Regions from separate parts of the Rahnella sp. 2050 genome, predicted to be linked through region 2. Evidence: predicted binding sites of a transcription regulator. Region 2 holds the regulator's gene; each other region holds the start of a gene.
The links. The regulator LexA, encoded in region 2, represses DNA repair genes until DNA is damaged. The targets are predictions, from matches to a motif close to TNCTGTATGTACATACAGNA.

Region 1 (4,217 bases), on a different contig from region 2:
GTTTCAGCAACTGACTTGTGATAGTGCCTGCCGTCATTGAACCGCTGACATTCAGCGCGGTACGGCCCATATCAATCAGCGGCTCAACAGAAATCAGCAGGGCAACCAGCGTAACCGGCAGGCCCATGGCTGGCAACACGATCAGGGCTGCAAATGTCGCACCACCACCCACACCGGCAACACCGGCAGAGCTCAGGGTAACAATACCCACTAATGTTGCAATCCATACCGGATCAAACGGGTCGATGCCGACGGTTGGCGCAACCATGACGGCCAACATGGTTGGATACAGACCTGCACAGCCGTTCTGACCAATCGTTGCCCCGAACGATGCCGCAAAGCTGGCGATAGATTCAGGAATACCCAGACGGCGTGTCTGCGCTTCAACGCTCAGCGGGATGGTCGCGGCACTTGAACGGCTGGTGAAGGCAAAAGTCAGCACCGGCCAGACTTTACGGAAGAATTTCGCCGGATTAACACCGGTGAACGACAGCAGTATCGCGTGAACAACAAACATAATGCCAAGACCCAGGTAAGACGCGACCACAAAGCTGCCGAGTTTAATGATGTCCTGAATGTTCGAGCCGGCGACCACTTTGGTCATCAGAGCCAGTACCCCGTACGGGGTCAGTTTCATGACCAGACGCACCAACTTCATCACCCATGCCTGCAGGGTATCGATAAAGGCCAGAATGCGCGGACCTTTTTCTGCATCATCTTTCACCAGTTGCAGGGCGGCTACACCAACGAAGGCTGCGAAGATCACGACGCTGATGATTGATGTCGGACTTGCGCCTGTCAGATCAGCAAACGGGTTCTTAGGTATAAAGGAAAGGATCAACTGAGGCACGCTCAGGTCAGCCACTTTGCCGACATAGTTAGACTGAATTGCCGTCAGTCGCGCCGTTTCCTGCGTACCCTGTACCAGGCCGTCAGCGGTGAGGCCGAACAGGCCCGTCACGAAGATACCCACCAGAGAAGCGATCAGTGTGGTGAACAGCAGGGTACCGATGGTCAGGAAGCTGATTTTCCCCAGCGATGACGCGTTATGCAGTTTCGCTACCGCGCTCAGAATAGAGACGAAAACCAGCGGCATGACGATCATTTGCAGCAACTGGACGTAGCCGTTACCGACAATATTGAACCAGGTAATTGAGGTTTTTAGTACCGGATCATCGGAACCGTAGATCAGCTGTAAAGCCAGGCCAAATACGACACCCATAGCCAGACCCAGTAAAACTTTTTTTGCCAGGCTCCATTGCTTGTGGCGGGTTTGTGCCAGCAGCAAAAGCAGGGCAACGAAAACCACTACGTTAAGAACGAGCGGAAGATTCATACCAGACTCCAAACTTATAATTTTGATAAATGAAACGGGTGTTTCCGGAAAAGGACTGCACCATCCCAAAGCATTGGGGGGCAGAATATCAGTTTGAGGGTCCGAGCATTTATATCCAAAAGGAATTCATTATAACTTTTTGTTGGTATTTGTATTAATTTTCATCATATCGGCAATATTTCATGCTATTCAGATGAATAATTTCAGGATGTGATTAAAAAAGTCAGGATTTATTGCACCAATGATGGGCGTCCAGTCTGGCCAGAAAAGCGTCAGGCCGACCAGCATAAGGCAGAGCGTGCGCTCGAGTTGATTACCTTTCTGGCTGTTAATCAGCGGTAGCCGGAAACGCCATCGACAAGGCCAGAGCAGCGGCACTCCTGCAGGCGTCAGCATATCTGCCAGGATATGGCTCAGGTAACCGATAATCATGGCGTGGAAAGCATCAGCGGGGATCACCCAGTCATGAGGGAAATGAGTGCGTAGCAGGAAAATCCCTCCAGCCACCGCCAGCAAACTGTGAGTGAATCCACGGTGACCAAAAGCCCGGGCGATGGGGGCCGACAACCATTTGAGACGCTGGCCCAGCACCGATTTGGGGTGATCAATATCGGGCAGCAGACAGGTAAGCAAAGACCCTGGAATGATGTGCCACCAGTCACCATGCGCCAGTTCGGGAGAAAGCTGGGCCTTCTTAGCAAATACTGCACAGGCAATTGAGAAAATGAGATGGCCTTCCGCCGTCATGACGCGTCCGAACTGGATAACTGTTATTTTATCCAGTATAAGTGAAACTGTCACAATCTTGGAAGAGATGCCCTGTAACTAATTGTCAACGGACTGATAAAAAACAAAAAAGCGTATAAGAATACGCCTTTCTGGTGTCACTTATTCTGCCCTTAACGCGCGAGCCAACCACCATCGACGGCAATGGTGTAACCATTAACGTAATCAGAGGCTTTCGATGCCAGAAAGACTACCGGCCCCATGACATCTTCCGGCAGACCCCAGCGTCCGGCGGGGATTCTGTCGAGGATTTCTTTGCTGCGTTCTTCATCGGCGCGCAACTGTTCCGTATTGTTAGTCGCCATATACCCCGGCGCAATCGCATTCACATTGACGTTATGCTTCGCCCATTCATTGGCCATCAGTCGGGTCAGACCCATTACTGCGCTTTTTGACGCGGTATAGGAAGGCACCCTGATCCCCCCCTGATACGAGAGCATAGAGGCAATATTTATAATTTTGCCACCGTTACCCTGTTTGATGAACTGCTTCGCCACGGCCTGAGACATAAAGAACAGCGTTTTGCTGTTCACATTCATCACATCATCCCAGTTTTTCTCGCTGAATTCGATGGCATCTTCACGGCGGATAATACCGGCGTTATTGATCAGAATATCGATATGACCAAATTCCCCGACTGCTTTCTCGATCAGCTCAGGAATGCCTGTGATGGTGCTCAGATCAGCCCTCAGATCGAGAAAACGGCGGCCTAACATGGTGACTTTTTTTTCAGTTTCTTCAGGGGCGGAAACGTTAATGCCCACAATATCGCATCCCGCCTGCGCGAGACCCAGCGCCATGCCTTGTCCCAGCCCGGTATTGCAACCGGTGACGATTGCGACTTTGCCGCTTAATTCAAATGAACGGAGGATCATATTCAGAGTCTCTTTTGCAACGGCGCGTTCGCCATAAAAAATGAGTTGCTCTGCCGGTAAGGCAGAGCAAGGGGGAGTTAGCGCAGTTCGCTGACTTTGACGTGATCCATGTCATCGAATACCTGGTTCTCACCGACCATCCCCCAGATGAAGGTATAGTTTTTGGTACCCACTCCGGCGTGAATTGACCAACTAGGAGAGATGACAGCCTGCTCGTTGTGCACTAATAAATGACGGGTTTCCTGTGGTTGCCCCATCATGTGGAACACGGCAGTTTCCGCTTCCATATTGAAGTAGAAATACACTTCCATACGACGTTCATGGGTGTGGCAAGGCATGGTATTCCACAGGCTCCCCTCTTCCAGTTTGGTCAGCCCCATGGTCAGCTGACAGGTTTCCAGAACGTCGGGCACGATGAATTTATTGATGGTGCGGCGGTTGCTGGTAGCTGCATCGCCGATGGTCTGCGGAGAGGCTTCCGCCAGTGTGATTTTTTTGTTCGGGAAAGTCGTGTGTGCCGGCGCACTGTTGTAGTAGAACTTGGCCGGTCTGGAGGCATCAACGCTGCTGAACTCGACCCGCTTTGCCCCTTTGCCGACATACAACGCTTCTTCATGACCAATTTCATAGGTTGTACCGTCAACCACGATCAGACCCGGGCCGCCGATATTAATCACGCCGAGTTCGCGACGTTCAAGAAAATAGCTCACACCAAGCTGTTTACCGACTTCATCACCCACGGATACCGTTTTTTCAGCGGGCATGACGCCGCCGACAATGATGCGGTCGATGTGGCTGTAAGTCATGGTATAGGCATTTTTCTCAAAGATTTTCTCAATGAGGAATTCACGGCGTAATTCAGCGGTATCAAGCGTTTTTGCGTGGTCGCTGTGGATACTTTGACGAACTTGCATGTCGGTGCCTCTCATGAATGACGATATCAAGGAGGACTTACCGGGCTAGTCTGACCGTTGCGTGGCAGTGACAGCGTACAGAAGCAGGAGAGCTCCCGGCTCGTCCTTGTTGCAGGAATCATAGGTTCATTGACATGCGAATTCAATAAAAATGAAATAACGTTTTATTTATTTTATGAGTCAGTTCAAGATTTACGAAATTAAACGAAGCTTCAAAAATTGTGGCAGGAGAAATGCGTAGAGAAGGTATATGGAAAGGAGAGAAAGCAGAGAAGGTGCGCAGCGGCATGAGCGGCTGCGCATAAA
Region 2 (4,217 bases):
ATCGGGTCGATGGCTTCACGCCAGGTTGGCACGTTCTGGTTCAGGTAAGTGGTCAGATGCAGCGGCTCACCGAAGTTCACGTAACCCTGGCCGAGATTACGCAACTTGCGCAGCCCGTTCAGCATCTGTGTCAGGCTTTCTTTCTCTTTGGTCGCACCGCGTAATTCTTTCGCGTACGTACCCACTTCCATGACGTGCTCATAACCGATGTAAATCGGTACCAGCGTAATCGGGCGTGAACCGCCGCGCAGCATGGCCTGAATGGTCATGGCCAGCGTGCCCGTTTTCGGCTCCAGCAGACGCCCGGTTCGCGAACGCCCCCCTTCCACAAAGTATTCCACCGAATAACCGCGGCTGAACAGTTCGCCCAGATATTCACGGAAAACCGTCGAATAGAGCTTGTTGCCTTTAAAGGTTCGACGAATAAAGAACGCACCCAGACGGCGGAAAATCGGGCCAGCCGGCCAGAAATTCAGGTTGATACCGGCGGCAATATGCGGCGGTACCAGACCCTGATGATAGAGCACGTAAGACAGCAGCAGATAGTCCATGTGGCTGCGGTGGCAAGGCACATACACAATTTCCTGACCGTCCAGCGCTAACTGGCGTACACGCTCGGCATTATTAACGTTGATGCCTTTGTACAAACGGTTCCACGTCCAGCTCAGCACACGGTCAGAGAGGCGCACGGCTTCATAAGAGAAGTCAGCGGCAATCTCTTCCATCAGGGCGATGGCGTTTTGTTGGGCTTTTTCGTGGGAAATTTTCTTGCTGCGGGCTTCGTCTTCAATCGCTTTCTCAATGGCTTTTGAGGCCAGCAATTTATTGAACAAATCCTGACGTGCCGGAAGGCGCGGACCAACCGCAGCCAGACGCTGACGGGAGAAATGCATCCGCGCCACACGTGCCAGTTTTTGAGCAATCGTCTTATCTGTGCCGTGTTCCGTCGCCATATAACGCAGGGAAACGGTATTGGAGAAACGGACGAAACTGTCCCGCCCCAGCCACAGCACAGCGAAAAATTTCTGGATACCGTTCAGCACGCGCAGATGCGGCGTGTCGTCCTGACCTTCACGGCCCGGTGCACGACCAAACATTACCGACACCGGCAACATCTGAATGTCTAAATCCGGATTATTGCGGTGCAAATCAAGGTAGTCGTGGAACAGCTTTACGGATTCCTGCTTCGGCGTGTAATAAGAGAATACGCGCGGGCCTTCGGCTATAAAGACATGGCTTGGTAGCAGGGTGCCGTCAATTTCCAGCGGAATAAGAGGATCAGGCAGATTCTGCGCCAGACATTGCGCACGCAACGTCAGCAAATCGGCTTTGGAATTATAAGGTAATACGTACAAAATCGGCCGCGTCGGGTCTAAATGCAACTCGGTAACCGGATCTGAAGGTATGACCTTGCTCTTTACCAGCAATGAGAGTGGTAAATTCAATAATGTGTAATAAAGTCTACGCCAACCTGACATAAAAACGTGAAGCCTCTTGTTAGCAATTTCGCCGCAAGGATACCAGAAAGATCCGTGGAGATCTGTGGTCATATAAAAGCTAAAATGCTGCAAACACTCTAAGGATCAGTACCCGAAATGGCGAACCAAGTCACCGGATTTACCCGAATTTATAAAGCGGCCGGCTATTCCTGGAAAGGATTCAAAGCGGCATGGCAAAACGAAGCGGCATTTCGCCAGGAGGCCAGCGTCGCTATCCCGTTAATTTTGCTATCTTTCTGGCTTGATGTCAGCACCATTGAACGTATCCTGCTGGTGGGATCCGTCGTGCTGGTCTGTGTCACGGAGTTGCTCAACAGCGCGGTGGAATGTGCAATAGACCGCATCGGGCCTGAGTTTCATGTGCTTTCTGGTCGCGCAAAAGATATCGGCTCTGCTGCCGTACTTCTGACCATCATATTGGCGATTTTTGTCTGGGTCAGCATCTTTTGGTCGCGATGGTTCTGATTTGGAATCTGCATTCCAGGAATCAACGTTATGCCCTGTTTTTATTCAATCTTAGGTTTTCATTGACCGTTTAGCTGTATATACTCACAGCAAGACTGTATAAACAACCAGGGGGCGGAATGAAAGCTTTAACGACCAGACAACAAGAGGTCTACGACCTTATTCGCGATCATATCTCCACCACCGGTATGCCACCAACCCGCGCAGAGATTGCATCACGTCTGGGGTTCCGTTCTCCCAATGCGGCGGAAGAGCATCTTAAAGCGCTGGCGCGTAAAGGTGTTATTGAGATTGTTTCCGGTGCATCACGCGGCATTCGTCTGCTGATGGAAGAAGAAGAAGGTTTACCGCTGATTGGCCGCGTTGCCGCCGGTGAACCGCTGCTGGCGCAGCAACATATCGAAGGGCACTATCAGATCGATCCGGCAATGTTTAAGCCGAGCGCCGATTTCCTGCTGCGTGTCAGCGGTATGTCGATGCGTGATATTGGTATCCTTGACGGCGATCTGCTGGCCGTGCATAAAACGCAAGACGTGCGTAATGGTCAGGTTGTGGTGGCCCGTATTGATGATGAGGTCACCGTGAAACGCCTGAAAAAACAAGGCAGTGTGGTGCAGTTATTGCCTGAGAACAGCGAGTTTCAGCCGATCGTGGTGGATTTGCGCGAGCAGAATTTCAGCATTGAAGGCTTAGCCGTAGGTGTTATCCGCAACGGCGACTGGATCTGACCTTCGTACTTCGAGCTATCTCTGCGTTGGCTGCCTTCGCGAACCCCGGTCACATACTTGTGTATGCTCCCGGCGTTCGCTTAGTTGCCGCCTTGATATAACGCGAATTACTCGGTCAGATATGACTAAGTCAGAAATTGCTGTGTCAGATAGACAAGACTAAAACTAATTGAATATGGATGGCGGCCGCCTCTGGCATCCATGTGAATTCAAAGAGAAATGCGTTTCTCTCATCATCGCCCCTTTCGGGGCGATGTCATTTACAGGCATAACCTGAACCTCCGGCATGAGATTCTCTATGCAACATCATTCCCTGCGACACACACTCAAAAACACCTTTTTAAGCCCTGCCGATAAAGCGCTCTGGATGCTGGCATTGCCGATGATTTTTTCCAATATCACGGTGCCGCTCCTCGGCCTGGTGGATACCGCAGTGATCGGTCATCTCGACAGCCCGGATTATCTCGGCGGCGTGGCTGTGGGTTCGATGATCACCACTTTCCTTTTTATGCTCTTACTGTTTCTGCGGATGAGTACCACCGGCATGACCGCTCAGGCGCTGGGCGCGAAAGATAATCAGCTTCTGGCGCGTGCTTTTGTACAACCCTTCCTTCTGGCTGTACTGGCGGGCGTCATTATTGTGGTATTCCGTCATCCGCTGATGGAGCTGGCGTTTCACATTGTCGGCGGCAGCCAGCCCGTGCTTGAACAGGCGAGGCTGTTTATCGAAATCCGCTGGTTCAGCGCCCCGGCTTCATTGGCGAATCTGGTGATCCTCGGGTGGTTGCTCGGCATTCAGTACGTTCGCGGGCCGGTGATTTTGCTGATTGCCGGGAATTTGCTGAATATCATTCTGGATCTGTGGCTGGTGATCGGGCTGGGCTGGAACGTGCGTGGCGCAGCCATGGCGACGGCAAGCTCCGAGTATTTCACGCTACTCATCGGGCTGTATTTCGTCTGGCGGGTGATGAAACGACGCGGTATCACCGGCGCAGAAATCACCTCCGCGTGGCGTGGTAATTTGCGCCGTCTTCTCGGGCTTAACCGCGACATCATGCTGCGCTCATTACTGTTGCAGCTTTGCTTTGCATCGCTGACCGTTCTGGGCGCGCGGCTGGGCAGCCACATTGTGGCGGTCAACGCCGTGTTGATGAACCTGCTGACATTTACCGCGTTTGCACTTGACGGTTTTGCTTATGCTATCGAAGCGCATTCCGGTGAGGCATTCGGTGCCCGCAACCGCGAAAAACTGCTGAATGTCTGGCATGCCGCGTGTCGTCAGGCCGGGCTGGTTGCGCTGTTTTTTGCTCTGATTTACGCGCTGGCGGGTGGGGCGATCATTGATGCGCTGACATCATTACCGGAATTGCGTGAGCTGGCGGACCGATATCTTGGCTGGCAAATTATACTGCCGCTGGTGGCTGTCTGGTGCTATTTGCTTGATGGCATGTTTATCGGCGCAACGCGTGGGCGGGATATGCGAAACAGCATGCTGGTGGCGGCGCTGGGGTACGGGCTGACATTG
Region 3 (4,217 bases), on a different contig from region 2:
TCAGATCTCACGCTGTTTCACGCAACTGGCGGCTTATCTTGAAGCCAAAGCAACGTTGTTTGATCCCGATCAGGAAGATAACAACCAGCAACTGGTCGAGCTGGCCATGGCCAACGGTCAACTGGTCTCCACACTGAACCAAACAAAAAATACGCTACAGACCCGGCTGAAAGGAGATCGTGGCCAGAAAGGGACCCGCCGGACATTACATTATTATTTTGTGGTGCAGGATATTCATGAGCGCGCCAGCTCGTCCCACGTGCAGTACCTCAAACTCAGTGAACAATTTCATCACAGTGATATTCTGTTCCGCTTTCAGCGCCTGATGAGCATGCAGGCGCGGGCCTGTTTACAGCTGTCACAATGCATTCTTTATCGCCAGCAATATACCCACAACAGCCAGTTCGAACGGGCGTTTTCCCGGCTGGAAGAAGCCCTCAAACGTCTGGAATCTCATCACGAACACCGTGAGACATTACAGGCGTTACGCCATCTTTTACGCAATCTGCATGCGATTGACGCGCAACTGGCAAATATCGAGTCGGAGCAGTCTCTGCCGGAAAACCAGACCGGCAAAAGCCCGTTTGCGGAAGACCGTCTGACTGGCCTTGATGATATCTGGCTGCGCATTTCCCGCCATTTTACGCCGCAATCGGTGTTGTTCCGTCACGCAATTCGTATGTCTGTCGTGCTCTTTGTAGGCTACGTTTTCATTCAGGTCAGCGGCTTAAATCACGGCTACTGGATCTTGCTCACCAGTCTTTTTGTCTGTCAACCAAACTACAGTGCGACCCGCCGGAGGTTAGCTCTGAGGATAATCGGAACACTCGCCGGTATTGCTCTCGGGATCCCTATCTTGTATTTCGTTCCGTCCGTTGACGGGCAAATGATTCTGATCGTCATCAGCGGGTTATTGTTCTTTGCGTTCCGCACAGTGCAATACGCGCAGGCCACAATGTTCATCACCCTTCTGGTGTTGTTATGCTTCAATTTGTTAGGCGAAGGATTTGAAGTCGCTATCCCGAGAGTAATCGATACGCTGATTGGTTGTGGTATCGCCTGGGCGGCAGTGACCTTTATATGGCCCGACTGGAAATTCAGGCAACTTGATAAGGTGGTCAGAAAAACGTTCGATGCTAATTGCCGTTATCTTGATGCTATTCTGGTGCAGTACCATCAGGGGAAAGACAACAGTCTCGAGTACCGTCTGGCCCGCCGTGATGCGCATAATTGCGATGCCGAACTGGCGTCCGTGGTGTCGAACATGAGCTCTGAGAGAAATAACGAACCGGCGACACTCGAAGCGGCGTTTCGCCTGTTATGCCTCAATCATACTATGCTGAGCTACATTTCAGCGCTGGGTGCCCATCGCGAAAAACTCAATGATGCCGAAACCCTGAGGTTGCTGGATGATGCAGCATGCTGCGTTGACGGCGCTTTGCATCATCTGCCTTCTGAAGCAGAACGCATCCAACACGCGCTCGGTGAACTCACTGCACGTATTCAGATGCGTACAACGGATATCGACAGTAAAGAGCAGCTCGTGCTTCAGCAAATTGGATTACTGGTGGCTCATTTGCCTGAGCTCACCAGTCTTAATACTAAGATCCTGCCGGCACAAAATCGGCTCTAGTTGCAGATAACTTACGCAAACTTAGTGCACAACCGTTGATAGCTGCTCTTGGTGATGGTTAAACCAGTGAGTTAATGACTCTCTGGATTCCATCGGCAAAGCGGCTTCATGGAAGCCCAAAATTGCCCCTTCGAGTGCCATCAGTAAATTAATCCCTAAATTCTTTTTTTTAATGGCACACAGTTTGAGGTAGGTATGGCAGGCCCCCTGTAACCGCAAGTCCCCCGAGTTCTCAATGCCGACTTGCCAGAGCATCCTTTCTAGCGCCAGCGAGAGATTGGGTAAATCTTTCAATCGGACCGCTTCGTTGTTTTTTTTCAGCTCTATATCCCGCAACATCCCTTGCAACGATAATCTGCCCAGCTCGCACAGTGCCTGGTGATCACTCCATTGCCGGGCACTCACTTTGAAATAACGCAACTGCACATCCATGCCTCGCTTGCGATAGGTCAGCCTCTCCATCTTTTTGCGGCGAAAATGAGTTTCGGTTTCTCCGGTCGCTCGCAGATAGAGTTCACCATCAGAAACCAGGGCGAACATGACGCGGTCAGCGGACAAGCTCATCCCCCCAAATTGGGTGCGGGAACGAATATTACCCAACGGGGCAAAAATATCCAGACACTCAAGCACTCGTTTTTTTGATTTGTTTATCATTGCGTTATCCTTTTCACGTTAATCCCTTGCTTCCATTTTGAGTTACCAAAACAGCTAAAAGCAAAATACGCAATCTTATGAACTCCAACAAACATAAAATGCCGTTACAGCCTGTTGCCTTCAAAATTTGCGAGATATCTTGGAAAAATTGGGTTGATCTTTGCTCACCGCCAGAGTACTGTACATACATACAGTAACTCACTGGAGTACATCATTATGCGAACTCAACACCATACAAATCATCATTTTAGTCAGCTTGCTTTGCCCGTCACTCCGTCACAGGTAAATACGTCTGCATCCTTGAATAATGGTCTGATCACTGAGTTCGTCTATAGTGCGAGCCAACCTGCTTTTGCGCAGTTATTACTGCCCTTACTGCAACACCTGGGTATGCAGTCTCGCTGGTTGTTGTGGCTCACACCTCAACAAAAACTGAGCCGTCATTGGTTATCTCAGTCAGGTCTGCCGGTGGATAAGATGGTGCAAGTTAATCAAATTACGGCGATGTCGACGGTAGATGCGATGGAGAAAGCCTTGCAGACGGGTAACTACAGTGTCGTGTTGGGATGGCTTCCGGATTTGAGTGATACTGAGAGGGAAAGATTGCAAATTGCAGCACGCCAGGGTGGTGCTTACGGCTTCATAATGAGACCGACAAATGAACAGAATTCAGCTTGTGGACATCATTCCACAGTAAAAATTCACTCTTCCGTATACCATTAGTTCAAAATAGGAATCTTCCTATGAAAATAATGCGGAACTTAGTGATTTGTGCTGAATAATGCCTGCAAGCCAGTAAAAACGGGCTTCCGGAATGCAGATTAGTGCCAGATTTTGTCAGCAAATTGCCAAAGCCGTTAAGAAATGTGTCCGTTTTTCCCTTTTTTTCCACGGTGTTAACACATCAAGCTTGTAAGTTTCGCGCCACGTTGTAGACTTTACAACGCCAAGGTTGCTCGATAATGCCAACGTAAAGTGGCAAGTTCTGAAATGAAGCAATAATCTTGGCGTAAGGATTTTAACCAAGGGCTTAAAAAGCTTAAAGCTCAATTGCCTATTTGGATGATAACGAGGCGCAAAATGAAAAAGACAGCTATCGCATTAGCAGTGGCACTGGCAGGTTTCGCTACCGTAGCGCAAGCCGCCCCTAAAGATAACACCTGGTATACCGGTGGTAAATTGGGCTGGTCCCAATACCATGACACTGGTTTCGCAAACGCTTACAACGGTATCGGCAACGGCCCTACCCACGAAAGCCAACTGGGTGCAGGTGCGTTCTTGGGTTACCAAGCGAACCAATACCTGGGCTTTGAAATGGGATATGACTGGCTTGGCCGTATGCCTTACAAAGGCAGCGTAAATAACGGCGCGTTCAAAGCACAAGGCGTTCAGCTGGCTGCTAAACTGAGCTACCCGCTGACTGACGATCTGGACCTGTACACCCGTCTGGGTGGTATGGTTTGGCGTGCAGATGCTAAAGGTAACTTCAACAACGGTGCTAATGGTCGCGTAAGTGATCATGACACTGGTGTTTCTCCACTGGCAGCAGTTGGTGTTGAATACGCAGTAACCAAAAACTGGGCTACCCGTCTGGATTACCAGTGGGTTAACAACATTGGTGACGCGGCTACCGTTGGTGCACGTCCTGATAACGCAATGCTGTCTGTAGGTGTTTCTTACCGTTTCGGTCAAGATGAAGCAGCTGCTCCAGTTGTTGCTCCAGCACCAGCTCCAGCTCCAGTTGTAGAGACTAAGAAATTCACTCTGAAATCTGACGTTCTCTTCAACTTCAACAAAGCGACTCTGAAACCAGAAGGCCAACAGGCTCTGGATCAGCTGTACAGCCAGTTGAGCTCTATCGATCCTAAAGACGGTTCTGTTATCGTTCTGGGTTACACCGACCGTATCGGTTCAGAACAATACAACCAGA

Region 1: the regulator LexA is predicted to act here: its motif matches at 2,102-2,121, upstream of ABIC79_RS20340 (metal-dependent hydrolase).
Region 3: the regulator LexA is predicted to act here: its motif matches at 2,464-2,483, upstream of sulA (SOS-induced cell division inhibitor SulA).

The regions. Positions count from the first base shown of each region.
Region 1 is NZ_JBEPKE010000006.1:130,158-134,374, forward strand. Features, by position in the region: gene ABIC79_RS20335 (L-cystine transporter) at 1-1,336, opposite strand, end outside; gene ABIC79_RS20340 (metal-dependent hydrolase) at 1,526-2,083, opposite strand; gene kduD (2-dehydro-3-deoxy-D-gluconate 5-dehydrogenase KduD) at 2,236-2,997, opposite strand; gene kduI (5-dehydro-4-deoxy-D-glucuronate isomerase) at 3,075-3,911, opposite strand.
Region 2 is NZ_JBEPKE010000002.1:27,177-31,393, forward strand. Features, by position in the region: gene plsB (glycerol-3-phosphate 1-O-acyltransferase PlsB) at 1-1,478, opposite strand, end outside; gene ABIC79_RS07365 (diacylglycerol kinase) at 1,596-1,964, shown strand; gene lexA (transcriptional repressor LexA) at 2,084-2,692, shown strand; gene dinF (MATE family efflux transporter DinF) at 2,991-4,217, shown strand, end outside.
Region 3 is NZ_JBEPKE010000001.1:904,531-908,747, forward strand. Features, by position in the region: gene yccS (YccS family putative transporter) at 1-1,633, shown strand, start outside; gene ABIC79_RS04070 (TfoX/Sxy family DNA transformation protein) at 1,655-2,287, opposite strand; gene sulA (SOS-induced cell division inhibitor SulA) at 2,504-3,010, shown strand; gene ompA (porin OmpA) at 3,368-4,217, shown strand, end outside.